Regions from separate parts of the Sporosarcina sp. P7 genome, predicted to be linked through region 2. Evidence: riboswitches for the same ligand, from Rfam matches in the RefSeq annotation. Region 2 holds a riboswitch; each other region holds the start of a gene.
The links. Region 2 has a riboswitch for thiamine pyrophosphate ahead of CSV60_RS07770 (ECF transporter S component). Riboswitches for the same ligand answer to the same signal wherever they lie in the genome.
Positions count from the first base shown of each region.

Region 1: linked by a shared signal. The riboswitch ahead of thiM (hydroxyethylthiazole kinase) and the one ahead of CSV60_RS07770 (ECF transporter S component) in region 2 are both predicted to bind thiamine pyrophosphate.
Region 3: linked by a shared signal. The riboswitch ahead of CSV60_RS13880 (ABC transporter ATP-binding protein) and the one ahead of CSV60_RS07770 (ECF transporter S component) in region 2 are both predicted to bind thiamine pyrophosphate.
Region 4: linked by a shared signal. The riboswitch ahead of tenA (thiaminase II) and the one ahead of CSV60_RS07770 (ECF transporter S component) in region 2 are both predicted to bind thiamine pyrophosphate.

Region 1 covers NZ_PDZF01000001.1:284,707-292,948, forward strand. Annotated here, with positions in the region: gene metH (methionine synthase) at 1-1,251, shown strand, start outside; gene CSV60_RS15930 (hypothetical protein) at 1,427-1,780, opposite strand; gene CSV60_RS01575 (hypothetical protein) at 1,918-2,118, opposite strand; gene CSV60_RS01580 (thiol-disulfide oxidoreductase DCC family protein) at 2,294-2,695, shown strand; gene CSV60_RS01585 (DUF779 domain-containing protein) at 2,807-3,163, opposite strand; gene adh (aldehyde dehydrogenase) at 3,206-4,747, opposite strand; gene CSV60_RS01595 (DUF3238 domain-containing protein) at 5,168-6,364, opposite strand; TPP riboswitch at 6,557-6,658, shown strand; gene thiM (hydroxyethylthiazole kinase) at 6,721-7,494, shown strand; gene thiD (bifunctional hydroxymethylpyrimidine kinase/phosphomethylpyrimidine kinase) at 7,511-8,242, shown strand, end outside.
Region 2 covers NZ_PDZF01000006.1:80,333-88,574, forward strand. Annotated here, with positions in the region: gene CSV60_RS07740 (DUF2935 domain-containing protein) at 1-141, shown strand, start outside; gene CSV60_RS07745 (universal stress protein) at 321-734, opposite strand; gene CSV60_RS07750 (SulP family inorganic anion transporter) at 748-2,157, opposite strand; gene CSV60_RS07755 (methyl-accepting chemotaxis protein) at 2,699-4,384, shown strand; gene CSV60_RS07760 (YitT family protein) at 4,897-5,769, opposite strand; gene CSV60_RS07765 (exonuclease domain-containing protein) at 5,998-6,570, opposite strand; TPP riboswitch at 6,758-6,869, shown strand; gene CSV60_RS07770 (ECF transporter S component) at 6,951-7,520, shown strand; gene CSV60_RS07775 (ABC transporter ATP-binding protein) at 7,542-8,242, shown strand, end outside.
Region 3 covers NZ_PDZF01000017.1:3,581-11,822, forward strand. Annotated here, with positions in the region: gene CSV60_RS13870 (YhgE/Pip family protein) at 1-2,698, opposite strand, end outside; gene CSV60_RS13875 (TetR/AcrR family transcriptional regulator) at 2,738-3,307, opposite strand; TPP riboswitch at 3,468-3,565, shown strand; gene CSV60_RS13880 (ABC transporter ATP-binding protein) at 3,650-4,420, shown strand; gene CSV60_RS13885 (ABC transporter permease) at 4,417-5,169, shown strand; gene CSV60_RS13890 (ABC transporter substrate-binding protein) at 5,166-6,206, shown strand; gene CSV60_RS13895 (S8 family peptidase) at 6,274-7,788, opposite strand; gene CSV60_RS13900 (YARHG domain-containing protein) at 8,075-8,242, shown strand, end outside.
Region 4 covers NZ_PDZF01000001.1:215,671-223,912, forward strand. Annotated here, with positions in the region: gene CSV60_RS01160 (hypothetical protein) at 35-718, opposite strand; gene hpaB (4-hydroxyphenylacetate 3-monooxygenase, oxygenase component) at 781-2,220, shown strand; gene CSV60_RS01170 (nitric oxide synthase oxygenase) at 2,303-3,064, shown strand; gene CSV60_RS01175 (DUF3889 domain-containing protein) at 3,108-3,491, opposite strand; gene tenA (thiaminase II) at 3,540-4,235, opposite strand; TPP riboswitch at 4,326-4,427, opposite strand; gene CSV60_RS01185 (YheE family protein) at 4,592-5,029, opposite strand; gene CSV60_RS01190 (urease accessory protein UreD) at 5,651-6,475, opposite strand; gene ureG (urease accessory protein UreG) at 6,468-7,088, opposite strand; gene CSV60_RS01200 (urease accessory protein UreF) at 7,126-7,812, opposite strand; gene ureE (urease accessory protein UreE) at 7,805-8,242, opposite strand, start outside.

The DNA.
Region 1 (8,242 bases), on a different contig from region 2:
AACCTCGTGGAAATCATCTTAAGTAATAACGGATTTAAAGTCATAGATATCGGTATTAAAGTTACTCCAGCTGCATTAATTGAAGTGATTCGTAAAGAAAAACCAGACATCGTAGGACTATCTGGACTTCTCGTAAAGTCTGCACAGCAAATGGTGTTGACAGCACAGGACTTTAAGGCGGCAGGAATCGACACGCCAGTAATGGTAGGTGGAGCCGCATTAACAAGGCGCTTTACTGAAACTAAAATCGCACCTGAGTATGATGGCCCGGTTATTTTTGCAAAAGATGCGATGCAAGGTCTTGACTTAGCAAACCGTCTACAAAGTAATGACAAAGGAGCGTTACTCGAAGAATTAGCAGACAGTATCGAAAAACGCGAAACCAATGATGCGATTAAAGCAAGTCGAGGCACGTCAGCAGTTGCAGTGAAGCCACGTCCTGTGAAAACGGTACGCACCGATGTTCCTGTATTCACACCAACCGATTTACGTAGACGGGTCGTAAAAGATTACTCGGTTGCTCACTTACATCCTTACGTAAATATGCGTACACTTATTGGCCACCACTTAGGTCTACGAGGAAATGTCGATAAAATGCTTGAAAGAAAAGAAGAACGCGCAGTACAACTTCATGAAATGGTAACGGAGTTCTTAAAGTCCGACAAGATGAAAGCTTCCGGCATTTACCAGTTCTTCCCTGCCCAGGCAGACGGGGATGACGTAATCATTTATGATCCGGAAGATTCAAAAACTGAAATTGAACGATTTACGTTCCCGCGTCAAGAAAAAGATCCTTTCCTATGCTTGGCTGATTACTTGAAAACAGTGCAAAGTGGTGAAATGGACTATGTTGCATTCATGCAAGTGACTGCTGGTAAAGGGGTCCGTGATTATGCAAACAAACTGAAGGAAGAAGGGAAATTCCTTGAAAGCCATGCGTTCCAAGCAACTGCATTGGAATTAGCAGAAGGCTTCGCTGAACGGATTCACCAAGAAATTCGTGACCAATGGGGATTCCCTGACCCAACAGACTTTACAATGCTCGAACGTTTCGCAGCCAAATACCAAGGTCAACGATTCTCATTCGGCTACCCAGCTTGTCCAAATCTAGAAGATCAAGCTAAACTCTTCCGCCTCATCAAACCGGAAGACCACGGCGTCGTGCTAACCGAAGAATTCATGATGGAACCAGAAGCATCCGTATCAGCCATCGTCTTCGCCCATCCCGACGCAAGATACTTTAACGCATAAACCTAATGCTGAAAGCGCCGTTTAGACTCGACAGGCGTTGGAGGAAATACCATAAAGGCGCTCTTTGCCTTTTTGGTAGTTCCGAAACATTCCGAGAGTCTGGCGCTTGAGGAAATAAAACAATCCGCCATCTCTGAAATACTAGAGATGGCGGATTCTTCATATTAAAAAATGATCAGCGGCATCTTCTACGGCGGTGACAACCTTCGCCACCCCACATACCTCCAGATCCTGGTCCATATCCTGGCCCTCTTCCTGGCATGATAGTAGAGCCCATAACGTTTTCAGTAGTTTCTGTATAGTAGTGCTGTGGCACACCGACTACGTGGTGTCGATTCACATTCACGATCGGATGAATAAATGGCATTTCCTGTTTAGTGAAGCAATCGTTAAAGCGATATTGTGGCGGGCAAAAAACAGGTTGAAAACCTTGCTGACCATGCATTCCTTGATGATGCTGATGGTGTTGATGGTGTCCCCATCCCTGGTGACCATGTCCGCCTGACATTCCACAATGTCCTTGATTCATTTCTCCACCTCCTTATACCTTATTACATGCGAGCTAAGTAATTTGTTACGGGCTACCGCCATAGTATAGTGAAAAATAAATAGCAATGACCTTTATCAATAGAGATAAAGGTCATTGCTATTTTGTTAATAAGCTATTTATAACTCACAGCTTCTAGGTGTAGAAGGCTTCTCATAACCTAGACTACTTTCTATTGATTCCAGTTTCCTCACAATAAACTTACACTCATTTAATGCGCCATGGACCGGAGCACCTTCGTCTACCATATTCTCAGAACGTAAAAAGTCAGAGTCACGACGCAACTCCAGCTCAGCTGGATGGATGTATTGACGTTCCATACTTTTTCACTCCTTCTTTTATATGATATGATGCACAAGACAAAGCGAGCCTTATCATCTTCTATTATATACTGAAATCTAAACTATTCACACTATTCCGCCTATTATTCGTGAGTGAAGTTAAAGCTATGTGGGTATACTATGATATCACCTATTTTTGAAGGAGCGAGTAAATATGAAACGAGATAGAATTATACTATTTGATGGCGAATGTAACTTCTGTGATGCAAGTGTCCAATTTATCATTAAACGTGACCCGTACAAACACTTTTCATTCGCTTCGTTACAAGACGACGTAGGTAGAAAACTTCGTAAAGACTACCAAATTTCTGATGACGTAGATAGCTTAGTATTGATTGAAAACGGTAAAGCCTATACAAAGTCAGGCGCAGCTTTACGTATCGCCAAAAAACTGGATGGTTTATGGCACTTGGCATTTCTATTCGTTGTCATCCCGCCAGCAATCCGCGACATCGTCTATGATTATATTGCAAAAAACCGATATAAATGGTTCGGTAAGAAGGAGTTATCTTGCATGTTGCCTTCGCCTGAGGATCGCCAACGTTTTATGGCATGATTACTTTACCCTTGATAAAAACTGAATACAGTAAATAAAAAACTGAAAGCAAGGTCCCATGTTTTGAGAGTTGCTTTCAGTCCTAGCCTTCCTATTCTTCGGAAGGCTTTCTTATGAAGTTAATTCCTTATACTCCTCGTCGGTGAAAGCACGAGATCTGGTTAAGAAACGTTTTCCTTCCACTCCTTCAAGCGAAAACATCCCTCCACGTCCGTCGACTACGTCAATAATCAGTTGTGTGTGCTTCCAGTACTCAAACTGGCTTTTCATCATATAGAATGGCATGCCGCCAATATGTCCAAGCAAGATATCTTGATTACCTATAATCAAATCTCCATCTTCGTAACACATCGGAGAAGATCCATCACAGCAACCGCCAGACTGGTGAAACATCAAAGGGCCGTGCTTATCTTTTAACAATTCTATAAGAGCCAACGCTTTTTCTGTTGCGACTACTCGATCTGGCATAGGAATTCCTCCATTCACTTCGGATCCTCCAGATAGATTCAATCAAAAGAATCCTAGTTTACTTTCATCGTAGCTAACTAGCATGTTCTTCGTCTGCTGATAATGTGCCAGCATTTGCAAGTGGTTTTCACGTCCGATTCCCGATGCTTTGTAGCCACCAAATGCAGCGTGTGCCGGATACGCATGATAGCAGTTCGTCCATACACGTCCTGCCTGAATACCACGACCGAAACGATACGCTGTATTCATATCGCGTGTCCATACACCTGAACCTAGTCCATATAATGTGTCATTTGCAATTTCCAGTGCTTCTTCTTTATCTTTGAATGTCGTAACCGCTACTACAGGACCAAAGATTTCTTCTTGGAAAATCCGCATTTTATTATGTCCTTTAAATACAGTCGGCTGCACATAATAACCCTCTGCAAGATCACCTTCGAGTTTATTTTGCTCACCGCCCGTCAGACATTCCGCGCCTTCTTGTTTTCCAATATCCAAGTAAGATAGAATTTTCTCTAGTTGTTCAGTGGATGCCTGAGCACCCATCATGACCGTCGGATCCAATGGATTTCCTATTTTGATCGCTTTAACACGCTCAAGTGCGCGTTCCATGAACTTGTCATAAATGGATTCCTGAATCAACGCACGGGACGGACATGTACAGACCTCACCTTGGTTCAATGCAAACATAACAAAACCTTCAACCGCCTTATCAAGGAATGCATCGTCTTGCGCCATGACATCTTCAAAGAATATATTCGGAGATTTCCCGCCCAGTTCCAATGTAACCGGAATCAAGTTTTGAGAAGCGTACTGCATAATTAGACGACCTGTTGTCGTCTCCCCCGTAAAGGCAACTTTATTGATGCGCGGATTGGATGCTAGTGGTTTTCCTGCTTCCAGCCCGAAACCGTTGACTACATTCAGAACACCTGCTGGTAGTAAGTCCTCGATTAATTCAACCAATACTAAAATAGACGCAGGTGTTTGCTCAGCCGGTTTTAACACGATACAGTTTCCTGCAGCCAATGCCGGAGCAAGTTTCCATACCGCCATCAGAATCGGGAAGTTCCAAGGAATAATTTGCCCCACGACACCTAACGGCTCATGGAAATGGTAGGCTACTGTATCGTTATCAATTTGACTGACCCCGCCTTCTTGCGCACGAATTGCAGAAGCAAAGTATCTAAAATGATCCACTGCAAGCGGAAGATCAGCATTCAATGTTTCACGGACAGCTTTTCCGTTATCCCACGTTTCAGCTACAGCTAGCATTTCCAAGTTCTCTTCAATACGATCTGCTATCTTCAGCAAAATATTCGAACGTTCAGTGACCGATGTTTTTCCCCATGCATCTTTTGCTGCATGAGCTGCATCTAGAGCCAGTTCAATGTCTTCTTCTGTAGATCTGGCTACTTGGGTAAATACCTTACCTGTAACTGGCGTGGAATTATCAAAATACTGGCCTTTTACTGGTGCTATCCACTTGCCACCGATGAAATTATCATAGCGTTCTTTGAACTGAACCTTTGAACCTTGTGTATTCGGATTTGCATAAACTAGATTTTCTGAAGCTTGTACCATACTGCGTCACACTCCCTGTTCTCATTATTTTGCTTGTATCCCAGCGCAATCGTTATGCACACAAAGCTATTATACGAAACATAGTTTCACATTATGCCTGATGTGTACGCTTTTATAAGCTATCTATTATTTTAAACTATTTAGTAAGCGCTTTCAACAAAATGCTATTATAAAACAATGAAGAGGATTTTGAATTTCCAAGCCTACAGGTAAAACACAAAAGAAATAAGTGAAAAATTAGAGAAGTGGAAAAATATGAGCTAGACGGTAGAGTTGAATTGATAGAAGAATTAATTGGAAAGTTGAACGTCCGAGTCAGAAAGCTTAATTCGGAACGGAGGAGTTTTCAAGAAACGATCATCTAGTAAAGCATAGTTAAATGAACCGCCACAACTCACTATGGATTGCGGCGGTTCATTGTCAATTACACGTCATATAGCGCCAATAATTATCCCCTAGCACACCCGTCAAATACGCCAATCCTTCACTTTCAGTACGATGCACAGGGCGCCAGTTCTCGCCATCAAGCGATAAATAAATTTCATGATGAGGTGCATCATTGTGATAGCCTACCAGATCTAAGTTACCTTGCTGATCCAAATGAGCTTTCACTTCATAGTGAATAGAGGGTGAAGCGGTTAATGGATTGCCTACATCATGAGTAATTGTAAAATAAACTTCTTTCGATTTCTCCTCCAACCGATCGATTTCTATACCCTCTACAGAAGCATGGGCATGGCGCTTATACCGCTTCAAAGTATTTAAGCCAATTGACGGCCCAGTTGCTTTCGTAAACCGCAGATTGCTGTCTCCTCCGATAAATTCTCCTTCTATATCTACACGCGTGCGGAAGCTTTTTCCTTCAGGGTTGAAGTCCCGATCGTCTCCTGTAAAGTATGGAATCGGCGAAAAAAGATTCGGATTTTTTATAATATCTTCCTTTAAAAAAGTCGTGTAGCGGAACTTCCATTGCTTCACTTCATTTAACTTTTTCCTGTCAGCCACTGGAATGAGTAATCGATCCCGTTGCTTTACTCGCACGGAAAATGTATAGACTTCTTCTGTTGGTTTATTATTAGGATCCGGAGGCATAATCACTTCATACACTTTTGATGCGATTGATTTACTGACATTCATTTTCTGATTGCTATCAATTAATGGGCGTGTTGCCACGACACTATATACTACCGCCTCAGAAGAACTTGTCTCGCGATCAATAAAACGATTATCCGTAATTGTCTCGATGTATTGTCCATTCCGGAAAACATCAAACTTCTCTACATCCTTAATCCACTCCCATGACAGAGCAATTTGTGATGGGGCGGCAATCGTTGTGATCACCAAGCGTTGTAAAGGATGTTCATCTTCCTGTACTTCTGTCAGAGGTGATGTCTGGATAACAATTACATCTCGAACCCGTCCTTCCTCCACTCGTTCCACTGTATATTGAAAAGGATATGACGGATCTAGCTCCCCATCCGTAAACTTTGGAGCCGTTCCTTCATATACTTGTCGGTCATTTTTATAGACACGATAATAACCACCTGTGTCACTCCACGTGAATGATATATCATCCAATGAATGATTCATCTGTTGAATTTCGAATAATTTCTCCATTTGCGATCTGCTCCCTTTTATCTATTTCATCTGAAACAGTTATACGCCTTCAGATAATTATGTAACATTCAGCATATCGTTATACCTTTTCATCTATGCACAATCACTCATTTCCAATTACTTTGATCCTATAATGCCAGTATTATTTTAACCTTTTTCATGTATATGATATAATCAGCCTGTCTAATACATAGCCACCACTAGGGGCGCCTTTTATTGGCTGAGATGCAATTACGCAAACCCTTTGAACCTGATCTAGTACATACTAGCGGAGGAAAGTGGGTAGTTTTCATACCCAACCGCCCACCTATGCATGGGCTTTTTGTATATATACCTTTTTAAGGAGGAAAAGAAACATGCAGCTTATTCAAGAACTTCGTCAAAAGCAACCGCTCGTTCATTGCATGACAAACTTTGTAGTCGCGAATTTCCAGGCAAATGGGTTACTTGCAATAGGCGCTTCTCCCGTTATGGCGGATGCAGTGGAGGAGGCAGAAGACATTGCAAAAATTGCCGCTTGCAGTATTTTAAATATTGGTACATTGAAGCAACAAACAGTAGACGCAATGATTTTGGCGGGAAAAAGTGCCCGCGCAGCAGGAAAACCTGTAGTACTAGATCCAGTTGGTGCAGGTGCTACGGCTTTTCGTAAAGCTAGCGTTCTAAAAGTGCTGGACGAGGTAGATATCACACTGATCCGCTGTAATACAGGGGAACTTGCTGCGATTGCAGATGTTCCATGGGCCGCTAAGGGTGTTGACGCAGGAGAAGGTTCTGCCGACATCGTTAGTATAGCGAAAAAGACTGCCCTTAAGTACAACTGTCTCGTGGCGGTTTCAGGCGAAGTCGATTTAGTCACGGACGGCCATTCCACATTATCCATTACGGGCGGCCACCCGATGATGACCACCATAACCGGCACGGGTTGTTTACTCAGTTCTGTCACGGGTGCATTTCTCTCCGTAGGAATGGAACATCCCTTGGAAGCCGTAGCAGATGCACTTTCATTTTATAAACGGGCTGGTGAACAAACTGCAAAAGTTTCACGTGGTCCTGGCGACTTTGCTGTAAACTTCTTAAATACCTTATATACATTGGATAACGAACGGAAAACAATTTCAGTATACTAGACAGGAGGTTTTTCGATTGACAGTACAAGTAGCATTGACCATTGCGGGTTCAGATAGCGGAGGAGGCGCAGGAATTCAGGCCGACTTAAAGACGTTTCAGGAGCTAGGTGTATACGGCACTTCTGCCATAACTGCAGTGACTGCTCAGAACACACACGGTGTTCACAGTGTTTATCCAATACAGACAGATGGAGTAATAGCACAAATTCGTGCAGTACTTGATGATTTTGATGTAAAAGCATGTAAAACTGGGATGCTGTTTTCGGCGGAAATCATTACTGAAGTAGCTGCGCTATTAAAGGAATACCCTCCGTTTCCTTTAGTCATTGACCCTGTCATGATTGCAAAGGGAGGACAGGCTTTATTGCAGCAACAGGCGATTGAAGCATTAAAAGAGCATTTACTACCGCTAGCTACCATTGTCACTCCAAATATTCCTGAAGCGGAAGTGCTAACCGGAATGAAAATACGAACAGACGAAGACATTCGGCAAGCTGCAGCCGCTTTTATCAAAATGGGAGCAAGAGCCGTCGTTATGAAAGGCGGTCACCGCAATGATGTACTGGATGCAAAGGATTATTACGCGGACGAAGAAGGGCAGTCATTCACTGTAACAACACCTTGGATTCAAACCAAAGATACACACGGGACCGGATGCACATTCGCAGCGGCTTTGACGAGTTTTCTGGCTAAGGGCTATTCTTTGACGGATGCAGTTGCCGAAGCGAAGCAATTCATACAGGCCGCG
Region 2 (8,242 bases):
CTCGAAGCTTTCAAGCTAGAATTAAGTGACCTAATCAAAGCATGTGCCGCAGTTACAACGGCTCCGCCGGATTTGCTGGAACATATTGCGAGAGAAGCCCACCATCTGTGGAAAAATCTCGAAGATCAGGTTGTAAACTAATTTCCAGGAAAATATTTCACGATGTGAGCAAGTGAACACACACTCAAGAATAATAGAAGTGATAGTTCCAATTAACAAGCTTTCATTTTGTGATTGAAGAATAGGTAGTACGAGTACGTAGTCTCCGATCAGTGCAAAAAAGAGATTGTCACGCTATATCAGCGTAGACAATCTCTTTTTTATTTCACTATGGTCACAGGACACTCAACGTGCTTCATCACCTTATGACTGACGCTACCTAACACCATTTCCTGTAATGAATTTAAACCACGACTGCCGATAACTAGTTTGTCGATTTTTTTTAGATTTACATAATTTATAATTTCCTGGCTTGGATTCCCTTTAAGCATGATCACTTTCGCATCCACAGCCGCCTCTTTTGCCATGGCTAAAATCGGTTGCATCTTTTGTTCTCGTTTCAGTGATAGACTTTCAGGGCTTTGTGATAACAGCCTTTCATCCTTTGCCTTGCTAAAATCCTGTACATAGATAATCTCTAACGTAACTTTAGGTAAATATTCCGCTAGCATAATCGCATGTTTTGCGGCACGCATCGCATTTTCAGACCCATCAATCGCTACAGCAATTTTCATATCGTTCACTCCCTCACAATAATTTTTCATATAATTGTTCACTTGAAGAATTTAGTCCACGAATCGTGACTGCTGTCCCTTTACTTTCAAGCTTTGATACCACTTTTAAAATGGCACCCACTGCAGATTCATCCCACAGCTGACTATTTTCAAAATCAATAACAATTTGCTTTTCATGTATCTCATCAAATGCCTGGATAAACTTCGTCGTAGAAGCAAAAAATAATGGACCTTGTATTTTATAGATACCCTCTTTATTCGTTACCGAGACACGCGATATCTTCGCAACGAAGAATAATGCACTTAGAACAACCCCGATCACTACACCAATTGCCAAGTTATGCGTGTATAAAATAATCACCACTGTTATCAGCATAACAATAGATTCTGATCGTGGTGCAGTTCGAAGAAATTTAAACGATCCCCAGTTGAAAGTCGTAGCCGCCACCATAACCATGACGCCTGCAAGAACAGGCATCGGAATTTTGACGACCAAATCCCCTAATACCATAATCAAAAACAGTAAAAATGCTCCAGCAGTCAATGTAGATAATCGACCTCTACCACCCGATTTGACGTTTATGACGGATTGCCCTATCAACGCGCAGCCTGCCATTCCACCAAAGAATCCAGTGATGAAGTTAGCAATACCCTGTCCGCGTGCTTCACGGTTTTTATTGCTCGGTGTGCCTGTCATGTCATCCAGCACTTGCGAAGTCAGCAACGACTCTAGTAACCCGACAATCGACAGTGCCAATGAATACGGTAAAATAATTTTCAGGGTCTCAAAGTTCAATGGAATATTAGGGAAAAAGAATGTTGGCAATGAACTCGGCATCGCCCCCAAATCTCCGATCGATTGTAATCTAACTCCACTGAACAGCGCAATGGCTGTCATAACCACAATCGCAATCAGCGGAGCCGGTATCAATGTAAAGAAACGCGGTACTGCATATACTAAAATCAATGTAGCGATCGCAAATACATACGTCATCATACCCGAACCAATCAAATATGGTAGCTGTGTAATAAAAATCATAATTCCTAGCGCATTTACAAATCCTAACATCACGGAGTTCGGTATGAAGCGCATTAAATTTGCGACGCCTAGTGAGCCTAAAATCAATTGAATAATACCCGTTAAAATAGTGGCTGCCAGTACGTATTCGAGACCATGATCGGCCATTAAACTGACAAGTACTAATGCCATGGCACCCGTAGCAGCCGATATCAATCCAGGTCTGCCTCCGACAAACGCAGTAATAATGGCAATAGTAAATGATGCATATAGCGCGACACGCGGATCAACCCCAACGATAAACGCAAAAGCCAATGCTTCCGGAATGAGCGCTAGTCCTACGACTATACCTGCCAATATATCGGCGCGCACATTACCAAACCATTGCTGCTGGAAAGTTTGCATATTGTTCCCCTCTCGTCATAAATAAGTTCATACTATCTTAAAAGACAAACAGCATATCATTTCTAGTCCCATAATAGAATCATTTTAGGAAACAATCTGGATACATAGGGTATAGATATATTCGTCCGATTGTAGGTGAACAGCCAACTAATCAAACAATACACCTCCTAACACTATATACGATATCAAAGAAGAAACTGGTATCAGTAAGTCAACATTTTATCACTATTTAGATAATCAATCCTCAGCAACCACAAATAGTAACTGACTATTTGTGTCTATCGCAATGGATCCAAAATAGCCATCCTTATCTATTCCAACAAATTATAGACCGTGTTATTAGATTAATTTAATGCTCATTTCATCTAATGTACCGTCTTCTACGTTAAAGATGAATAATTGATTTTAACCTCTTTATATTGTAAGAAACTAGACCTATATGTTATTTAGTGTAAGTAATAGACTTTTAACCTATTTTCATAGATTTAAACTTCATCAGGATGTATAATGAAATAAAAACAGACAGGAGTTAGGATTTCGGATGATTAGATTCAATAGTATTAAGTCAAAACTACTAACAGGCTTCTCTATTGTGCTTTTATTAATAGTTTTACTAGGTATGTTTATTTTCTCTACCCTCCACGCAAATAATGAAGCAACGAAAAACATTCTAGAAAAAGAGTTGCCTCTATTAATTGCAGACGAGCAGTTGGCACTTGGTATGGCGAATCGAATCGCCTCCTCCAGGGGATATATTATGACAGGAGAATTAAGCTACAAAGAGATATTTGATACATATACAGAAGATGGTGTAAAGCATCAAACCACTGTTAGTGATCTGGAAAATTCGAAGGAAATACAGGATTTGATTCAAAGAACCGTCGAATGGCGGGAGTACATCACAGAAAATGTTTTCGCGGAATATGAACGTGGTAACAAAGAGTTGGCTGAACGTAATTTGTTGGCCTCGAATGATGAGGCACGCAGCTTAATGCACTCATACGAAAAAGCAGCTGAGGATCGTGAAGTCATCATTATTGATATTGAAAAGAATTTGCTTGCAAGTGGCAAAAATACATTGATTTTGGTTACAAGTGTAATAACCTTAGTTATTCTTTTGAGCATGGTAGTTGCTGTCATTACCGCCAATTCTATTTCCAAGCCTCTTCACGTGGTAATGGAACGAATGAAACGTATCGCTACCGGGAATTTAAGCAGTCCGCCTTTAGAAACAAATTTGCGAGATGAAATTGGACAACTGTTCGCATCTACGAATGAGATGAGTAATAATACGCACAAACTATTGGATGAGATACATACTGTGGCTCAAACGGTTTCATCACAAAGTGAAGAACTGACTCAATCTGCTGGAGAAATAAAAATAGGTACTGCTCAGATCGCTACTACAATGGAAGATTTGGCTTACGGCACTGAATCCCAAGCCACTAACGCAAGTAGTTTGTCGACTTCAATGGAAGTCTTCGTCTCCAAAGTAATGGATGCCAATGAAAACGGAGTCCATATTCAGCAGTCATCAAATGAAGTGCTGAACATGACGAGTACTGGGAGCAAAGTGATGGATTCTTCATTGGAACAGATGAAGATTATCGATCAAATCGTCCATAATGCAGTGACAAACGTAGAAGGATTAGACAAGCATACACAACAAATTTCCCAACTTGTTTTGGTTATACAAGGAATTGCAGCACAAACTAATTTGTTAGCGTTAAATGCAGCGATTGAAGCAGCTCGAGCTGGTGAACACGGTAAAGGATTTGCTGTGGTGGCCGATGAAGTACGGACCCTGGCAGAACAATCTTCCGCGTCCGTTACCAATATCACTGAAATCGTCAATCGGATTCAAACTGAGTCCACTATGGTTACCAATTCATTACAAGAAGGATATAAGCAAGTGGAGGAAGGGACAATCCAAATAAAACGTACTAATGAAACATTTGATAATATAAGTGACGCCGTAACGGATATGGTCAATCGGATCCAAAGTATCTCGAACGACCTTCAAGATATTTCGGAAAGCAGTCAGGAAATGAGTGGGTCCATCGAAGAGATTGCAGCGATTACTGAAGAGTCTGCTGCAGGTGTGGAGCAAACTTCAGCATCTTCACAACAAGCAAGTAGCGCAATAGAAGAAATAGCAAGTAACTCCGACGATTTAGCCCGATTGGCTGAAGAACTCAATGCGCTTGTACGAAAATTTACTTTATGATTGAAAAAGCGTCTGCTACTATGCAGACGCTTTTACGTGATTCGTTTTATTTTTTAGAGGGTGAGAAATAAATATCCCTTCTGCAACCTCTCCCGACAATTTCAATCCACACTCCCTATACGGGGAGCGACCGCAATATATAAACAAAAAACTTAATCCAAGTCTATATATTGTCTATTCCATTATAACTTACTACTCTAAAAAGTTAAACGAAATTTAATTCAGCAGTTTTCCATAAATTAAATGCGCGAACCTATCTGGATTTTTATGTTCCCTTAATAGAAGAATAAACATCAAGATCACTGCGTTAGTGAAGGACTAATAATAATACTTCCACATGCGGGATTAGTCTCCAAGATACTTTTCCCTTTAAAACAGATGAGTGAGTGATTGTTTGTTATTTTCTTTTTGCGGAGTTGTAATATTCTAATCCCTACACTCTTTTATCAAAGCTAGACTTACTTACTGTACAATTATATTCTACAGACAAATATATTTTCAATTACACCCACTTAACGTAGTTGACTCCCGCCAAAATTCCCCCGCTTAATTTCTGCAACTTCATATACCGCCACAAATGCATTTTTGTCTACGTCACGAATGATTTCTTTCATTTTACTATCTTCCAAATGATAAATATTACAAGTGATTTCTATGAATTCCTTATTCGTGAAACTCCCTTGCACCACTTGATAAGTAGCACTTCGACCTAAACGTTCATGAATCTCTTCTATCATCAATTCAGGTTGATCCGTTACAATCTTAAATGTTTTGGAACCACTAAATCCAATTTCCATGATAGATATGACTTTCGATGCGATGAAATAAGCAATTGCTGACATAATCGCACCAGTCAGCCCAAAGACAGTTGAAACGACGATAAAGACAAAAACATTTAGGAATAAGATTAGATCACTTGTCCCAAATGGGAGTTTTCTTGAAAGCAATACTGCGAGCATATCAATACCGTCAAGTGCTCCACCATTACGCAAAGCTATTCCGATTCCGACTCCAATAATGATACCGCCAACGACAGTTATCAATAATGTATCATCTTGAACAATGATGGGAATATGATGCATTAAACTTGTACTGGCGCTTAAGGATACGATGCCCACGACAGAAAGTGCTGCAAAGCGCCTACCTACCTGTTTGTAACCAAGGAAGATAAACGGTATATTTAAAATCGCAATTAATACACCTAACGGAAGTCCAAAAACTTTAGAACCCACAATACTTAGTCCTGTAACCCCACCATCCGATACATTGTTTGGAATAAGGACTGACTCAAGTCCATACGCTGTAATCACTGCACCCATCATGACGAAAAAGGCTTGCAATAGAAGACGTAACTTCTTATGTGACTTCTTTGTAATTACTTTCATCTTCTCATTCCTTTCAGTTATTTAGTAAGTCACATACTTCTATTTACCATACCCTTTTATCTAGATAAACTATTCCATGGACAGTAGATTTTTGTATTTTTTTGTATCAATGACATGACGCGCAACTAAATATAGTAGTAGCATAGAAACCACATGGCCGCAGTAACCCAAGAGTCGTATCGAAAAGGAAAAGACCAGTCATCCCATGATGACTGGTCTTTCTAGTAGTTAAAATCTTGATTTTGCTGGTTTCTTCATTGGGGCTTTATTCATCAAATACGAGATGAATGTATCATCCGCCAAGTTGGGATTGGATGAGTTCAGCAACACAGCTAGATTCTTCGCATCATCGAGCGCTCTATGGGCGTTATGCACTTGAATTCGGTGCGCTCTCAGCAATTGTTGTAGTTTGCCGTTTTCAAATCCATAATTTTTCCATTTGATTTGTCTAACGGAGCAATACCAGTCCATGTCGAGCGTTTCAGGTAATAGTCGACTAACGAAGCCCCTATCAAATGATGCGTTATGTGCTACTATACCGTCTGCTTGATCTAGTATTTTTAGTATTCTATCCATATCAAGCGACTTCCCTCTGACCATCTGATCGGTAATGCCAGTGAGCTGGGTAATGATCGGGGAGATAGAATAGAACGGTTCTTGAAACTCGCAATACTCATCTGCCACTCGAACAATACGATTATCTTCATACTCTCCCAGCATAACCCCTAACTCGATTACTTCACTCGTCTCGGCACGCATGCCTGTTGTCTCCACGTCAATAAATGCTATATGTTTTGTCATGTGAAAACTCCTTTTACACTCTATTTGCATGATATCGAGAATATAATTATGAACAGTTTGATCCTTTTAGTATATCAGGATTTCAATACAATATGTTCCACTTGAACTGTCAGCATTTAATTGAACGTCTAGTAATTTCATAAGTTGCCACACAATTCAACGTGCTGTATACTAGAATTGCTTACATGATTGTCCGTCCGGGTGCTTGAGAGAATCAGGCTGAGATAGCAGATGAATCCTCTGCTGACCGTTAATCTGATCTGGGTAATGCCAGCGTAGAGAGCGTGATCGATGGAATTATACAGGAATCTCTTTCCTTCCTCGGCCGTCTGCTCTTCAGACGGCTTTTTTGTATAAAAAATAACGAGGAGTGGAAGAGTTTGAAAAAGTTAAAGTTTACCGATTTATTGATCACCATCATGATCGGCGTTGTATTTGGCGTGCTCATGAAGTTTTGGGATGATTTATACACTGTCGTCAAACCGATCATGCCTGTTGCACGTCAACTGCTTTACGGTATGTGGTTCATGGTGGGACCGTTTGCCTTCCTATTATTACGAAAGCCCGGTACTGCATTCATCGCAAGTATTGCAGGGGCTTCCTTGTCTTCATTTGCCGGCCATGGTATTGAAGTATTGATGTATGGATTCGCACAAGGACTTGCTGCTGAATTATTGTTCGCTGCATTCCGTTATCGACGCTATTCTATTTTAATTGCAGGGTTAGCAGGAGTCGCGTCATGTCTTGCAAGTTTCGGACTTGATTTGATTTATGGTTACGCAGCACTCGAAACATGGGCACTCATTGTGAAATACGGATTACGTGCAATCAGCGCATTCATCTTCACAGGTATTTTCGCTGTGTTTATTGTAAAAGCGCTAGAAGCAACAGGTGTGACATCGCTAATTCGCCCCGTCGATAAGAAAGAATATACGATGCTTGATCAGTAAAAGCGGAGGTATGATCCAACTATGAATAACATCAGCGTTACCGATTTACGACTGAAGTTTCCTGGAGAAGATGCTTTGGTCTTTAAGGACCTCTCCTTTTCTGTTCAGTCCGGTGAAAAAGTTCTCATGCTCGGTCCTAGCGGTTGTGGGAAATCCACTTTACTTCAAGTACTGAGTGGCATTATCCCGAACTCTATCGAACTGCCAATGAAAGCAACAAGCATTCAGTTACCAGACTCGTGGGGGTTCGTTTTCCAAGACCCAGATACACAGTTCTGTATGACCTACGTCGATGAAGAACTCGCATTCGTTTTAGAGAATCTTCAGGTGCCACGTGAAGAAATGGCACCTCTTATTGAGGAGGTGTTGAAGCGTGTAGACTTGCACTTGATAGATGCCCACACGCCCATCAATGAAATGTCTCAAGGTATGAAACAACGGTTGGCATTGGCTTCTGTTTTATTATTGGAACCGGACGTGCTATTTCTGGACGAACCTTCCGCATTACTGGATCCGGAAGGCACGCAACAGATTTGGACTTCTATTAAAGAAGCAACCGCTGATAAAACTGTGATCATCGTGGAGCATAAAATCGATTTGATTGCTGACTGGGTAGATCGTGTTGTGTTGTTTAATGATCATGGTGTCATACTAGCAGACGGTTCACCTGCAGATATTTTTGCAAACTTTCAGGAAGAACTGAAACGTTATGGCATTTGGTA
Region 3 (8,242 bases), on a different contig from region 2:
TCAGTACACCGAATAATACAAATGGCAGCTTGTTGACGACGTAGACATTCATAATGAATAACTCACCAAGCGTGACGATCAACGATTGAATCGTGCCAATCCCAGCGAATATAATTAATCGCCCAAGATAGGTTTGATAGTTTTTGAATTGTGTCTTCTCTCGGATGTCGACTTTCAATGTAGACACCATCAACAACGCACCGACCCACAATGAAAGTGTCGTGTAAAACGGGCTCATGGCTGAACCGTAGTTTGGAATCGGATATAACGCATGTTCATTCAAGACGACCGGTTCAGCCAGAAACTTACTGACGCCTGTTGGATCCGTTGAAAGAATATCTAATAACCTATCTAAGTCTCCGTTTTCTTCTAACTTACGAATCTTTTCTGCCATCGTTTCAATGGTTTCACGTGCTTCTGGGAAGAGTTGTTGCGCTTTCGCCAAATCTGTTTTCCCAAGCGCCACGCCTTCCTCTGCTTTTTCAAGCGCAGTGCGCAGTCGTGGAATCCGTCCATTTACTTCATCCAGTACATCGGACACATCATACAATGCATTCGTTGCATCACGGATCGCGGATTTATACTTTCTTGTCAAATCACTATTGACGAAATCGATAGCTTCTCCAACCGAACGATCCAATTCTCCAGATACACGATCGACTTCAGCTAAATGCTTTTTGCCATTCGCTTTCGATTCATTGATTCGACCCACTAAACCGTCAACGGATGAATGGGCAGATGACAGGCTGTCTTGAACCGTTTTGATTCGTTCGATTTCATTGGACAGTTTATCCGAATTAATGAATTTCTCAAGATCCGTTAATCCATTTTGGATGGAGCCAATTGCCGAAAGTCCATTATCGATTCGGCCGACCATCGTTTGAAGTACACCGATCGTCACCTTCGGATCTTCCGCTGTTTCTAGCAATCCTGCAAGCTTCTCATCAATTTCTGTCTTCGAGGCTTGAAGTTCATTGAACCGATCGCGTAGTCCTTCGTCGAAAGTTTGTAGTTGTGCCATAGCATCTTGAATTGCATTTTGGCTATTCGTATTGAATTGATTGCGTGCATCGACAATCTTCTGCTGGCTTGCCTGTAGCTGTCCGTTTAGTTGATTCAACAACTCGAGGCTCGGTTTCTCCCCTTTAGTAATAGCGGCTTGCACTTTATCAATGGCCTGTTTGGTCGACGATAATTGATCCCGTAATGCGATGAATTTTTGTTGCAAACCGACAAGTTTGTCATTGCCTGTCACTTTACTTGCCGCTTCTAAAACAGAAATGACGGTATCCATTTTACCAATCTGACTTTCTATCGCAGTGGACATAGTGTCGAGTTGCTCCTGGTATTTACTGAAGTCAATGGATTCACGCTTACCGATTAAGCTTTGAACGACTTTCTGCGCATTGCTGTTTACTTCAGTCGCGCGATCTAATACGCTCGTCATATTTACGGAAAGCTCATTCAACTGCTTCATTAGCTTTTGAGTTTGCGGTGATAATACATTTTCGTAATTGCCTTTAATTTTTTCCATATCTTCAGCGAGTTTGTCAGACAGCGCTTGTGTTTGCGTAATTAAATCAGTCGCCGGATTGGTGCCATTCTGCAAAGTGGAAATGATCGTTTCCAAATTCTTTTTCAGACGGTTTAAATCTGTGACGCTATCATTCAAAGTACTTTGCAAATCTTTAATATTCGTAGAGTCTTTAAGATTCTGGTCTTGTTTTTTCAAATAATCGTAAATATCATCTAAACGCGCATTCGTATCTTCCAACTTGCCTTGCTTATCACGTAGCGAATCGACAAGACGATCGACATCTTCCCCTTTGCCTGACAGCTCGCTCGTCAAATTAGGTACTTTGCGAAATGCCGTCTGTGCACTCTCCAGGTTAGACGTAATGACGCGCAACGTGTGATCCACAGCCTTTTCATTCTCTTGCAACTTATTGATCAAGCGTGCGTTCAACTTTTTCGCATTGGCATGCACGGCATCGACATCGTCCAGTACGACATCTACGCGGTCGATAGATGAATCGGCAAAATCCAAGCCTTTATCTACCATCTGTAATTTTGAATAAATTTCAGGAATGTCATATTCCAATTGATAAATTACATCTCGTAGTTTTTCGATATTCACTCGATTTCCTTCAAGTTCTACTCCGAGATGATTGAATACCTTGAGGACTGCTTCATTCGCTTGTTCGACGAATGTTTTGTCGATATTTTCTACAATAGCAGACGCACCTTTGCCCGCTACTTTCGGAGAAATCGCATTGATTTTTTCATTAATATAATAATCCAATGATGGCTTTTTCATATCATCGGTTACGATACTGCTTAAATTCTCTGAGAAGTCTTCCGGAATGATGATCGCAGCATAGTAATCACCGTGTTTCACGCCTTTTAACGCTTCATCTTTCGTTACAAACTGCCAGCCAAGATCGTCGTTCTTAGTCAGCGAGACGAGGACTTCATCCCCGACATTGAATTCCTTATCCTCGATTTTCGCACCTACGTCTTCACTGACGATCGCGACTTCTACGCCTTTCGTATTGGAGTAGGGATCCCACGAGGCGAGGATGTTCATCCAAGCATAAAGGGAAGGTAGAAACGCAATGGCCGCAATGACAATGAGCGCAGCTTTATTCTTGAAGATATTCCGGAGATCCCGTCTGACTATGAACCGAATTTTATTCATCTAGTATAAACCCTCACTCTATATTCCGTCATGCGCACGTCATACTAACAAACTGGAGAAAATTGTATGGTTCAACACGTCCGTGATTTGCTTCTCCGTCAGCTGGTCATCGTGCGTTTTCGACCAATCGTTAACTAGTGCTACATATGATTTGAATAAAAGATATGCAATTAACTCGCTATCACATGGCTTCAATTCACCTTTTGCGATACCGCGATCAATCTTTCCAGCAATGAAATTCACTATTTCCTTCTCAATAGTAGTTAACACATCTCCTACAGCAGGTGTGCGCAACTCTTTCTCTTCTTCTATCAGTTTAATGAATAACTGATGCGTCTCGCGAAATTTCAGCAACTGCATAATACGCGCATGGGCATTCTCTTGAAAAGACGCTCCTTCTATCGCTGTCCGTTCAGAAATATCTTTCATTTCTTCAACCATTTTCCACACAATCGAATGAAATAATTCCTCTTTGTTTGAGAAAAACGTATAGATTGTACCCTTCCCTACATTCGCAATCTTCGCTACCTGATCCATCGTCGTCGCTTTATAGCCAAACATCGAAAATGATTTTTCAGCCGCCAATATGATTTCTTCTCTGCGATCCATGATGACACTCCCTTTAAAAGTGACCGAAATACCATTCCGGTCTGTTAGTCATTATATTACATAGATGACCAATTAAATGCAAGAGGTTTGCGGATTGTTACTAGAATAATTACTAAATTGAAGTTGACTACTTTACTAGACTATGTAACGATAAGAGTTGGATAAACACTAGGGGTGCTTTTGCTGAGAAAGGCGTTCGCCTTAACCCTTGAACCTGCACTAGATAATGCTAGCGGAGGGAAGTGGACATATGACGGATTTTGTCCGTACTATGCAACCGCTTCGCACAGAGAAGTGGTTTTTTTGTGTGAATTTTTTGAAGAAATGAGAAGTGGTAAGAATATGGTGAATAAAGTTTTAGAGTTTATGAATGTCTCTTTTCATTATCAAGCAACGAAAGCTTCGAAACCAACTGTTATTTTCGATCAAGTTAACTGGCACGTTAAAGAAGGCGAATTCGTTAGCATCATTGGACCAAGCGGGTATGGTAAAAGCACGTTATTCCGACTCATCACCGGCCTTGAGAACCCTGACAGTGGGAAGATTTCATTGAACGGAGAAGTGGCAACGAAGCGGTTAGGCAAAGTCGGCTATATGCCGCAGCAAGACTTACTCATGCCATGGCGAACGATTCTAGAAAATGTTCAATTACCAGTAGAACTTCAAGGACATAAACCTTCTTCCGATGAAATCATCCAGTTACTCGCTGACTTCGGACTAGTTGGAGAAGAAAACGCCTACCCTGGAAACTTATCCGGTGGGATGCGACAACGTGTTTCCTTTTTGCGAACGATCCTGACTGGCTCAAATATTTTATTATTGGACGAGCCATTCAGCGCACTCGATGCGATCACGCGGCTGACGATGCAAGAGTGGTTGATCGATCAATGGCAGAAACTCGATAAAACCATTGTCTTCATCACACATGATATCGACGAAGCCTTATTTCTATCCGATCGCATCTTTGTACTTGCTGAAAAGCCGGTGCAGACAATTCGCGAAGTCGTCGTGCCTCTCAGCCGACCACGCACGACGCGGGACTTGGCACGACCCGAACTGATGGAACTGAAAGAGCAACTGATTAGCGAGCTTCGTTCGGAGGCGCGGCTATGAAGAAGATGACTTCGTATAGTTGGTCGATACTTTTCGTCGCAATCGTACTTAGCGTATGGGAAATCGCAGCACGTCTTTACGACAAAAGCTTCCTCTTCCCGTCCCCTTCAGCAATTCTGATCAGATTATGGGAGCTGAAAACGGAGCTGTTTATCCACCACTTACCTCCGACTGCTTTAACTATTTTGATCGGCTTATCGATTTCGATCATCATCGGATCCACACTGGCGATTGCGATGTATAGTAAGAAGCCAATTGAGCAAGCGTTTTACCCAATTCTCATCGCGTCGCAAACGATTCCTGTCATTGCGCTCGCACCGATTTTTGTCTTATGGTTCGGCTACAGCATTTGGAGTAAAGTCGCGGTCACCGTCCTCATTACATTTTTCCCGATAACCGTCAGCGTGTTCGACGGCTTACGCTCGTCGGATAAAAACTTACGCGAATTAATGCGGACAATGGGCGCATCTTCAAAAGATATCTTCTATAAATTAGACCTACCTTCCGCTTTGCCATCTTTCTTCTCCGGGCTCAAAGTGGCGGTTACACTTAGCGTAATCGGTGCGGCAATTGGAGAATGGCTAGGCGCTCAGGCAGGACTCGGGTATTTTAGCAGAAGAATGATGACGCAATTTGACAGTGCTGCCGTATTTGCACCGATTGTCTTGCTTTCTGCAGTAGGCATAATCTTCTTTCTACTCGTCGTCGTATTAGAAAAACACTTTTTACACTGGAGGAATCATCAATGAAAAAACATCTGTTTCTTAGCATCACGTTTCTTCTATTACTGCTAGCTGGATGTACGAATGATGCGCCCACTACAGAACAAAAAGAGACACCTAGCAATGAAATGAAAAAAGTTAGTATCATGCTCGACTGGTATCCGAATGCCGTACATAGTTATCTATATGTAGCGCAGGAAAAAGGCTATTTCAATGAAGAAAACGTGGAGGTAGACATTCAATTTCCTGCCAATCCGACCGATCCAATGAACTTAACTGCAGCTGGAAAAGTGACACTTGGACTGTATTACCAACCCGATGTCATTTTAGCGCAAGCAAATGAAGATATTCCGGTTAAAGCGATTGCCTCCATCGTGCGTGAGCCGCTTAATTACACCGTCATGCTGGAAGAAAGCTCGATTCAATCACCAAAAGATCTTGAAGGCAAAACAATTGGCTATCCTGGAATTCCACTGAACGAATCGTTGATTAAAACGATGGTGACGAATGACGGTGGCGATTATGACAAAGTGAATATGATCGACGTCGGATTTGAACTAGAATCGTCACTCGTTTCAAAACGCGTCGATGCCGTGACAGGAACATTCATTAACCACGAAGTGCCTGTCATGGACTCCAAAGGATTCAAAACACGCTACTTTAATCCAGTAGACTATGGTGTGCCGAATTATAGTGAAATCGTGTTATTGACGAGTGATGATACATGGAATAAAGAACAAGAGGCCATTCAAGCTTTCTGGCGAGCAGCACAAAAAGGCTATGAATTTATGGTAGAACAGCCAGAAGAAGCCCTCGACCTCTTGCTGAACAACCAAGATCAAGCAAACTTCCCGTTAGACAAAGCAATCGAAACGGAAAGCTTACAAATTCTATTGCCTAAGATGGATACAAAGGGTGAAGCATTTGGCGCGCTGGATGAAACATCGTGGGAAGATGTGCGGGACTGGCTCCATGAAATGGAAATGATCAAGACGAAACCTGAAGTGGACGATATGATCTTAGATATCAGTACGGGGGAAATGTTTTCTAAAATTACGAAATAAACTACTCAAAAGGCTATTGCGAGAGTCTCCATGACTGATCGCAATAGCCTTTTTCGATTGTATGTGATTAGTCAGGATATACGGTAAACTTCACAGCAAAGGACTTCTTCATTGCAATCCCATTTTTATTCTGCAACCCTTGATCCACCCGTAAATAATGAACTCCTGGCTGCCATTCTTTAGTTGGGGTAATGAATAATTGAGCATTATTTTTAGGATTCACTTGCGCTGTAAAACTCTCGATACGTTCTGTACTGTCTGGCGTACGGGTAATAAAAATATGTGAAGCCTGCTCTTTTCCAAGTGGCAATTCGCTTGTAAATTTGATTGTGAATACTTTATTCGGTAGTACCTCCAATTCTGGAAAATCACCGGTAAATTCATTAGGTGGAGCAGGTGTAGTGACAGCAGGCAGCGCGTTACTAAGTCGTTCTATATTGACTAAACCTGCACCGAAATAAATATCTTTACCTGGTGCCCCTAAGTCAGTCGCTGTCATTACAAGTAGCCGACTAATCTCAGCAGGCGTTGCTTCAGGTTTCAAAGACCTCACTAAAGCCGCGGCACCTGCTACCATAGGTCCTGAAAAAGAGGTTCCACTGACTGATAGATAGCTATTATTGATTGAAGTGGTATAGATTGCTGCGCCCGGAGCAACTAAGCTAACGTGAGAGTTATAGTTTGAAAAGGAAGCGCGCTGATTATCTCTTTCCGTTGCCCCAACTGAAATGACAGATGGATAAGACGCGGGAAACATGATGGCATTCCCCTTCGTTGCATCGTTTCCTGCTGACGCAACGACCGTGATACCCGATTCCACTGCACGCTGAATCGCCTTTTCCTCAAATTGGGAATATTGACTACCCCCGTAACTCATGTTAATCACATCGACTTGCTTTAGGATGGCATAATCAATTGCCTTGATACTATCCGAAACTTTACTAAGACCGTCCAGGTGCGAGATTTTCAACGGCAATACGTTGGTGTCATATCCTCCCGCAATTCCCACTCCCCCTAGATTATTCCCAGCCCTAGAGGCAATCACTCCCGCGATAGCCGTTCCATGACCGTTGACGTCTTGAACATTCGAATTATCTGCGTAGAAATTATAACCGCCTGGCTGAATTCGACCCTGTAAGTCTTCATGATACAAATCAATGCCAGAATCAATGACGGCGACGACAGTCTTTTTCTTTTGCTCTTGCACCCGAGACCACATCAACTGCGGCTTCACTTGTGGAATCCACCACTGCTTCACAAGAATAGGATCGTTGAATTGGACATGCGAATAACGTGCATGATTCGTTTCAACATGCAAGACGTTTGGATCTTCGAGAAGTTGTTCTTTCATCAACAGCATCTCAGCTGAATCTGTAAAACTCCATAACTCCACATCGTCCGTGATTGTTTCACGACTTTCTACACCGGGCAAGTTTCCGTCTACCGAAAATGCCTGGCGAGTTTCTTCATACTCCACCAATAACTCATGTGAAACGGCTTCTGCATTGACTGTCCCTTGAAATCCAAGTACCGCCAGCAAACCAATACATACCATCAAAAATATACGATGCTGTCCTTTCATTCGCGCCTCTTTTCTTCCCTGTCACACTTTAGCAATATGGGAATCTTTTAAACCATTATAACTTACCATTTACCATCTTCATACATCCTATACGTTATATAGGACTATTTTATATGACGAATCTTGAATAATCCACTTTCCTGCATATTCAGTGCCCCACTTCCTTTACGCCACAACCCTCCTTACATCTAGAATAATCCCGTCAGTCATAGTATAATCTTGACTACATTGGTATCTATACTCGCATTCAAAAGATAGAACCATAGCATGAAGTAGGAGAATTCACATGAAAAAATGTCCGATATGTAATGAACTGAATAGAAACCAGCAAGAGTACTGTACAAACTGCAAAACGTTTCTCGTATCACGCAATTTGAATAAAAAACGGTCGTTACTGAAAATCCCATTGTATCCGATTGTATTACTAGTTATTGTGCTAGTCGCGATTTCGAGC
Region 4 (8,242 bases), on a different contig from region 2:
GCTAGGTTGAGCATTGTCTATTTAAATGAACTAATTAGTATTGCTGTAATTCTTTCGTAGTATGTCCACGGTTTTCCCATAATCTAGTCGTATCCGCTACTGCGACAATCGCAGGGATATAGCGCTCGGATTCTTTAATAGTCAGCTCCAGACGGGATATAAATGAGGACAGTTCCATCATGAAGTCACCGCCACTTACTTGCAAATTATATACTAATTCTGAGACTTCTGCGTCTACATCCAATTGATCACCGAAATCCTCTTTTAACATATTTTTCACTAGTAATTGCTCGGGCGTTTCTTGTACATACTCCTCGTCAATGAAACACAATAATTCTTCTCTTCCAGGTATATAATACGGCTTTCTAGCTGCGTTTTGTCTTAGGTTGTCCTTCTCGGCTTCTTCGCTTGTCGCTTCAGCTACAAATTCGTTTGATTGAATATAGACGAAGCTCTCCTCTAGTTTCTCTTTCACTCGCTTAGTTTGCAATAATCTTTCCACTTCATCCAATGAAATCTTCTCTTCATTTTGATCATTGTAAATCTCCATTACTTTTTCAATAGGCACAATCCCATATAGATTTGTGCACGCCACAATATACTTCATTACCATTTCTTTATTCAACATACACACGCCTTTCGCTGATCTGGATACATTCCCTATGTACTCTTTCTGTATTATATCAAAACTATTACCTATTGTTCTGCCTGAGAACATTTTGATCATCCTTGAAGGTTTCATAATATACTATACCAACTAGAAAATTCAGGAGGAATGGTATGGGTGCTATAAATGGCAACGAGTTTGTGCGTAGAATAAATGAGCAGGACGCGGAGATTTGGCTAGATGGACAGCAATTAAAAGGACCTATTTCTAAACATCCAGCCTTTAGAGGGCTTATTGAAACAAAGGCTTCTCTGTATAATTTACAATTATCACCTGCACATAAGGCTCTCATGACATACGCCTCACCAGTCACAAACGAGCCAATTGGACTTTCTTACTTACAACCGAAAACTAAAATGGATTTGCAGAAACGAAGAGTTATGACAGAAGAATGGGCAAGACTTTCCTGTGGCTTACTTGGTAGAAGTCCAGATTACCTCAATACTGTGATTATGAGCTTTGCCTCTTCTTCCCCTCACTTGCTCGGCAAAGAAAACTGTTTTCCAGAACATATTCAAGCGCTGTATGAACGTGCGCGAGAAGAAGATCTATCTTTTACTCACACCTTTATTACACCGCAGGTCAACCGATCACAGAATGCCTTTAATACGTCAGATGAACCGATCTCCGCGAAGATTGTAGGCAAGACATCTGAAGGGCTCATCATTAAAGGAGCAAGGCTACTAGCCACACAGGGCGGCGTGACGGATGAAGTGTTGGTGTTCAGCACGCCTTCATTTCTTGGGGATCCTGATGAAGCTTTCGCCTTTTCCATTCCTTCCAGTACAGAAGGTTTACGTTTTCTTTGCAGGGAATCATTTGTAGGCGGGAATTCTACGTTTAATTACCCACTGAGTTCACGGTTTGAAGAGATGGATGCTATAGTTGTTTTCGATAATGTTCTCGTCCCGTGGAAGCGTGTATTCTTTCATCACAATAAGGAAGTAGCTTCAGAATTTTTCTCAATGAGTTCATTTCATCCATTTGCTACCCATCAAGTCATTACGAGACAGATCGTCAAGACGGAGTTCATATTAAATTTGGCAGAGCAACTCGTCCAAACGATTAATATAGCGGAATATCTCCACATTCAAGAGAAATTGTCTGAAATAATTATAGGGCTCGAAACGATGAAAGCCTTGCGAGATAAATCCGAAGCCGATGCATTACCCGATCAATGGGGTTATATGTGTCCAAGTGCGATACCACTTCAAATAGCTAGCAATATTTTCCCAAAAGTCTATCCGCGTTTTAGTGAAATCATTCAGCTAATTGGAGCGAGTGGGATGGTTGCGCTACCTACCGATAAGGATTTTCATTCGGCTATTCAACCTGATCTCACAAAGTACCTACAAGGTGCTACGAAAACCGCGTTAGAACGTGTACAACTATTTCGGTTGGCTTGGGATTTGACGATGAGTTCGTTCGGCACAAGACAAACGCAATATGAACGGTATTTCTTCGGTGATCCAGTTCGCTTATCAGGACATCTATACCGATCCTATCCAAAAGACGCAGGACAAGAAATGATACGCCGTTTACTCTCAGATTAAATGAAAAGTCAGTAATTTGCCGAAATTATGTCAGCTCATCGTATTTGCCAGATGCTACACCTTGTATATGGAGTTGACGATTATGGTGCTATCTGTAAATAGAATTGAGCTATTTCAAGAAGCAGTCCAGTTTATTCACAGTTGTTATGATGAACTAGGACTTTCACGAGAAGAACAAATCAACATTGGTGACTCTACATCCATTGAAATGACTAAGTTATGTGAAAGCCTTGGTTGGCAAGGAGCCAAAACACCTTTTGATGTACTACCGCTTGTCATTCAAGAGTATGGGAAATCTCCGCGGCTTTTTGAATTGCCAAAGTCGTTAGTAAAAGAGGTACCTATCAGTCATTCCGAAATCAAAGGAATTTCTGAGTTGCATACAAAATGGTATGCTGTTCCGATCATTTCCAATATGCGTCTTGATATCGGTGGAATTGAACATCCCATGGCACCATTTAACGGCTGGTATATGGGTACGGAAATTGGAGCGCGTAATCTTGCAGATGCGGACCGTTATAATATTTTGCCGTCTGTCGCCAAACGGATGGACCTTAACACGAAATCCAATCGATCTCTTTGGATAGACAAAGCACTTGTAGAGTTGAATATAGCCGTTCTACATTCCTACCAGCAAGAAGGCGTCACACTTGTTGATCATCATACCGCAGCTAAACAATTCAAATCGTTCGAAAAGAAAGAGCAAAGTGCAGGAAGAAAAGTGACAGGTAACTCGGTATGGCTCATTCCACCACTATCACCCGCCGCTACCCATGTCTATCACAAACGGTTTGCCAATGACATTATCACTCCCAATTTCTTTTATCAAAGAGATCCCGAATAAACCAACGCCCCTACACCATGTTATATGGTCTAGGGGCATTGGCTTATTGAACAGGTATTTCTTGAAAATCGATGCGAATAAATTTACCTGTTTCAGCTGAATAGGTGACAGTCACTATTACACCGAATTCCCGCTCTTCCTCTTTTAACCAAAGCTGAAATTTCTCCACGCCCGTAACTTTTTTTGAGTCGGTTGCGATATGCAAATAATCCTTGATATCTGCATGAGGATATTTGAGCATCGTTTGTTTGATCGCAAGCCTTGACCATTTGGCGTATGCCGGTACTTCCACTTTACTAAGTGCAGCAGCTGACTCATCACTAGTACCCGACCCACTTGTCAATAAAACTCCAAGTGCCAAACCTATTTTTGCAAAGATGGCGCACACCTCCTTTAGGAATAGCATGCGCTGTTTATATCCATTCAATTCTAAATGAAATACATCCAACTTAAATAGTCGGACGTTTCTTTTATATTAATTTGTAATCATCTGTCCTTCATGCATACCAGGCCACATTTGCTTCGTGTAGGCCATGTCCCAGAACATATACTCATATCGAGTCGTATTAAGGAAGATCTCCTCTAACCTCACTAATTCTGATTCAGGCTTGCCTTCTGCAGTTTCGTCCATTAATTCTAAGCACCAAGTAGCCAACTCGCCAAAGTCTTCCGATGAATACATGCGAATCCAGTCACCATACAATGGATGTTCCAGCGCACCAGGCAATTCCGAAAGCTCTTTGCCGATCTCCCAGTAGCTCCACGCACACGGCAATAATGCAGCGACAACTTCCGCTAGAGAGCCGTTTTGACTTACATGTAGCATATAGTGCGTGTACGCTAGGACAATTGGAGACGGCTGAGCATTCTCGAGCTCTTCCTCGGTAATGCCAAAGCGTGCTGCATATTGACGGTGAAGTTCCATTTCAGTGTGTAGTGTACCGTTAAGCAATGCAGCAAATTTACCCATCGTCTCTACATCCGTAGCCTTCATCGTGCCCACAGCAAACACTTTCGCGTAGTCAATTAAATACAAATAGTCTTGCACCATATAAAAACGAAACTTCTCCTGATCCAACAGACCATTTCCAATCTCTTGGACAAACGGGTGACTATGATTCTGTCTCCAAATCGGTAATGTCTTCTCTAATAAACGTTCTGTAAACTTCATGTATACTCTCCCCTTTTTCGTGATAAATGAAAAAGCCACTTCTTGACAAGAAGTGGCGGAGAGACATCACAGAGCACAGAAATAAGCTAAGTAACATCTACACCACTTCCTTACGCCGGTATGAACCGGATCAAGTTAAAGGGTTAAAGCATATGCTTCTCTCAGCTCCACAGAGCACCCCTAGCGGTAACAACTATTTCATTTGTATATTCATTGTAGTCTTAACTTGTCAGAAAGGTCAAACGAATTGAGATTGCACGTAGCCTACATACAACACAGTGATTGGCAGAAGACCTTATGTTTGTCTCACTCAATCGAATACGTTTATTCGGCAGATTTCACGAAGTGTCAATTTGTTATTCTAGATGTTCTTTTAGCTTTTTCTCAACATCTTCTTCTATTTTTTTTACGCGCTCTTCTTCTAGTTTACGTCGTGGTTTAGGATGATACCATTCAATTTTGCCATTAATGAATGTACCTTTAAATTCTTCGCCTTGAATCTTCAATTTAAATGACTGAAGTGGTCGAGTTTGACTTCCGCTATTCGATTGTTCGATCTCAATATCATCCGCTTCACTTCGAATCCCTTGCTCTGATAGAAGTTCCAAAACTTTATCCTCTATGGCAATTACTTCTTCTTCGCCAACATCATGTTTGGGATGTGGATTAAGCCATTGGATTTTACCGTCATGATAGTCACCTTTATACTTACGACCTTCTAAGATGAGCTTAAACTGAATTCGCTCGTACTGCCTGTCTTCAAAAACTTTTTCTGCTTCAAAGTCATCTACCACAGGGAACACCTCCAAAAATAGTATAAAGCCTCTTTTTATAAAATGGCTCATCTTACGTTATCCATAACTACTAATTCAAGCCTTCTAGCCTGAAGTTTAATTACCCATCATTCCTGCTCACGTAAAAATCCTTTAAAAAAATTTAAACTCTAATATAACTTAGCAATAGGTTGTTGTCAAATCCATTAATATTCTACTATGCTTTATATCATTCGAATATATGGTCCAAACACCGTAAGTCGTAGCGAACTTACTTCCCGTACACTCTATTACATCTTCACTCACTACCAGGCGGAAGATCAACTTCACACATGTGTAACAACTTTATTGCAGCCTTTAATAATTACCGTGAATGTTGAACCAATACACGCAAAGACTGCTATACATTCTATTGACTTGACGGACATGGTTAATCCTACGAATGACACACCACGTATGTATAATAATACCCTAATTTTTGTGTTTCAATCATTTGAACAGTGACAAAGTTGTTTGAACAAACTGCAGAATATATACGGAATAATTTAGCCTTCTTTATTACTTTCCATGCATATTAATTTCTGCAGTAATAGCATAACGGACAGAAAATGCCCAACAACTCATTGAATTGTCGGGCATTTTCTAGTACTTCCTTAAAAAACTTGGTTTCATTTGATCCCATTCTTCGCTAATTACGTGGTGGCAGACTGAAATAATTCGCTCTACGACTTGTGTATAGTTTGCCAAAATGCGTATAGTGAAGCCGGGAACGGCAAGCTTAGACAATCCGAATGCAAATTCTCCAGCCTCTTGTTGAAGAGTTTCATATAATCGATCCAATAGAGCATCATTCGTTTTTTCTCCAACGACAATTAAGGAACCCAAATGTGTGTATCCTTCCATAAAGCCTAACTCATTCATATTTTGTGACGCTGGATGAAGTTTTATATGGTCAAAGACAACAAGTTGACCTTCCATATAAATCTCGGTTTTCAAACGGAGCATGTCATAGCTGAATTTTTCTCCTTCCGGCGACCAGCCCGGAGTCAAAATTTCAGCATACAGCAAAGTTGCTCCTTTTTCCATGTATATACTATTTTTTTGATAGCAACTGGCATCTTTGTATGCAATAAGTGCATCCGGTAAGTACTCTAGATAACTATCCTTCTTCATACGAATGACTGTTTCTTGATAGACTTGCTCGGTCGGTGTTCTATATACTTTCGTCGCTGACTGGGTCGTCAACGTCAGCATCGCTCGTTCACCAAGCGTGACTTTCATTTGATACCGATCTCCATCTAAATAGCCACCGCCAGGATTCAATAAATAATAGCATGGATAACTATTTTTATTGAAATAGACGGGACGCATCACTTTAAATGCACCTTGAAAGTAAACGCTTTTCGCCACGGAGCGTCCTTGTCGGTTTTCCATGACAAGGTCAAGAACACCTGTCCATTCAGGCATCTTGTCCTAGTCCTTTTAACAAAGCGTGTTTTCTGACCCATTCAACCACTTCATCTAGTCCTTGATCATCTTTTAAATTGGTGAAAAAGAAAGGTTTATTTCCTCTAAATACTTTTGTGTCGGACTCCATTACCTCAAGTCTCGCCCCAACGTATGGTGCCAAATCTGTTTTATTAATAATAAACAAATCAGATTTAATCATTCCTTGTCCACCTTTGCGCGGGATTTTTTCACCTTGCGCTACGTCAATTATATATATGGAAAAGTCTACGAGTTCTGGACTGAAAGTAGCCGCTAGGTTATCACCGCCACTCTCTACAAAAATCAACTCGAGGTCGGAATGTTTTTCTTTCAATTCATTAATCGCAGCGAAATTCATCGAAGCATCTTCACGAATTGCCGTATGTGGACAGCCTCCTGTTTCCACGCCGACAATACGGTCTTCCGGAAGAATACCGTTCGCAACTAAAAATTTGGCATCTTCTTTCGTATATATATCATTGGTAATAACCGCCATACTCACTTCGCCATCTAACGCGCGTGTAATTTTTTCAACAAGCATGGTTTTTCCCGCACCAACTGGTCCACCGACACCTATTTTAATTGGTCCCATTCTAAGCACATCCTTATTATCAATTTCATTTCATTTATTACGAACTAAAAATACGTATCCCGACACGTTCATGTTGCATTTGTGAAAGCTCAAGGCCTGGCGATACAACGCCAAACTCTTCTTCGTCTAATTCCATTATTTTGTCTGTCGTTTGCTGAAGTTGTTGTTGAAAAGTGTAAATGATTTTCTGTCCAGCAGTTTGTCCAAGCGGGATTGCCCGTACAGCATTTTGCACAAGACTAACAACCGTCGAGTATAAGTAATATAAAACCGTTGTATTCTTTTCTACTTGAAGATGATGTCCGATCATCGTAAAAACAATGGCTGGATGGCCAAAAGCTTGTTTATCACGAATTTTTTGGGCGTAAGTAGTTAACACAGGTATTTTGTAAATGGCTTCTGCAATGTTTAACATTCTATCACCCATACGCTGTGTACCATCACGTGATTCGCGAGCAAGATTCTGTACAGTCAATATGCGGTCCAATTCCCAAACCTTATCCAGGTCATCGTTATCCAGTGCATCATATGAGAGTCTTACAGCCAAGCCGTCTGCATAAGCAAGCTGTTCATGCACATAGACATGTAACCACTCAGAAAATGTGTTAGCATCGGTGACCTTGTCTTTTTGAATATAGGTTTCTAACCCGAATGATTGACTAAAAGAGCCGATGGGAAAACTAGAATCGCATAGCTGTAACAAAGATAACGCATGATTAGTCATGACTATGCCCAATATGACGGAAAGCCTTTGCAACTTTTCGTTCTTCTCTCTTAAATGGAATATCCATTTCCTGTAGCAAATCCTCAACTAAATAATCATATTGCACAAGCATATCCTCGTCTTCAAATTGCGCAGGCAAATGACGATTTCCAAGTTGATGGGCAATCGTTCCCATTTCAAGCATTGTCCGCGGGCTAATAATAATTAAATCATCAGAAAGGACATCAACCAAAATAATATTCTTATCATCCATAAACAGAATGTCTCCCGCTTCCAAATCACGCGGAGTTTTTAATCGAATTCCAATTTCACGTCCGTGATCGGTTTCTACGCGTTGTATTCTCTTCATTAAATGTGCACTTTCTAAGTACACTTTCTCTTTATGACGGCTTTCATACTCACTTGGATCTAAATCCCTGATATTCATTAC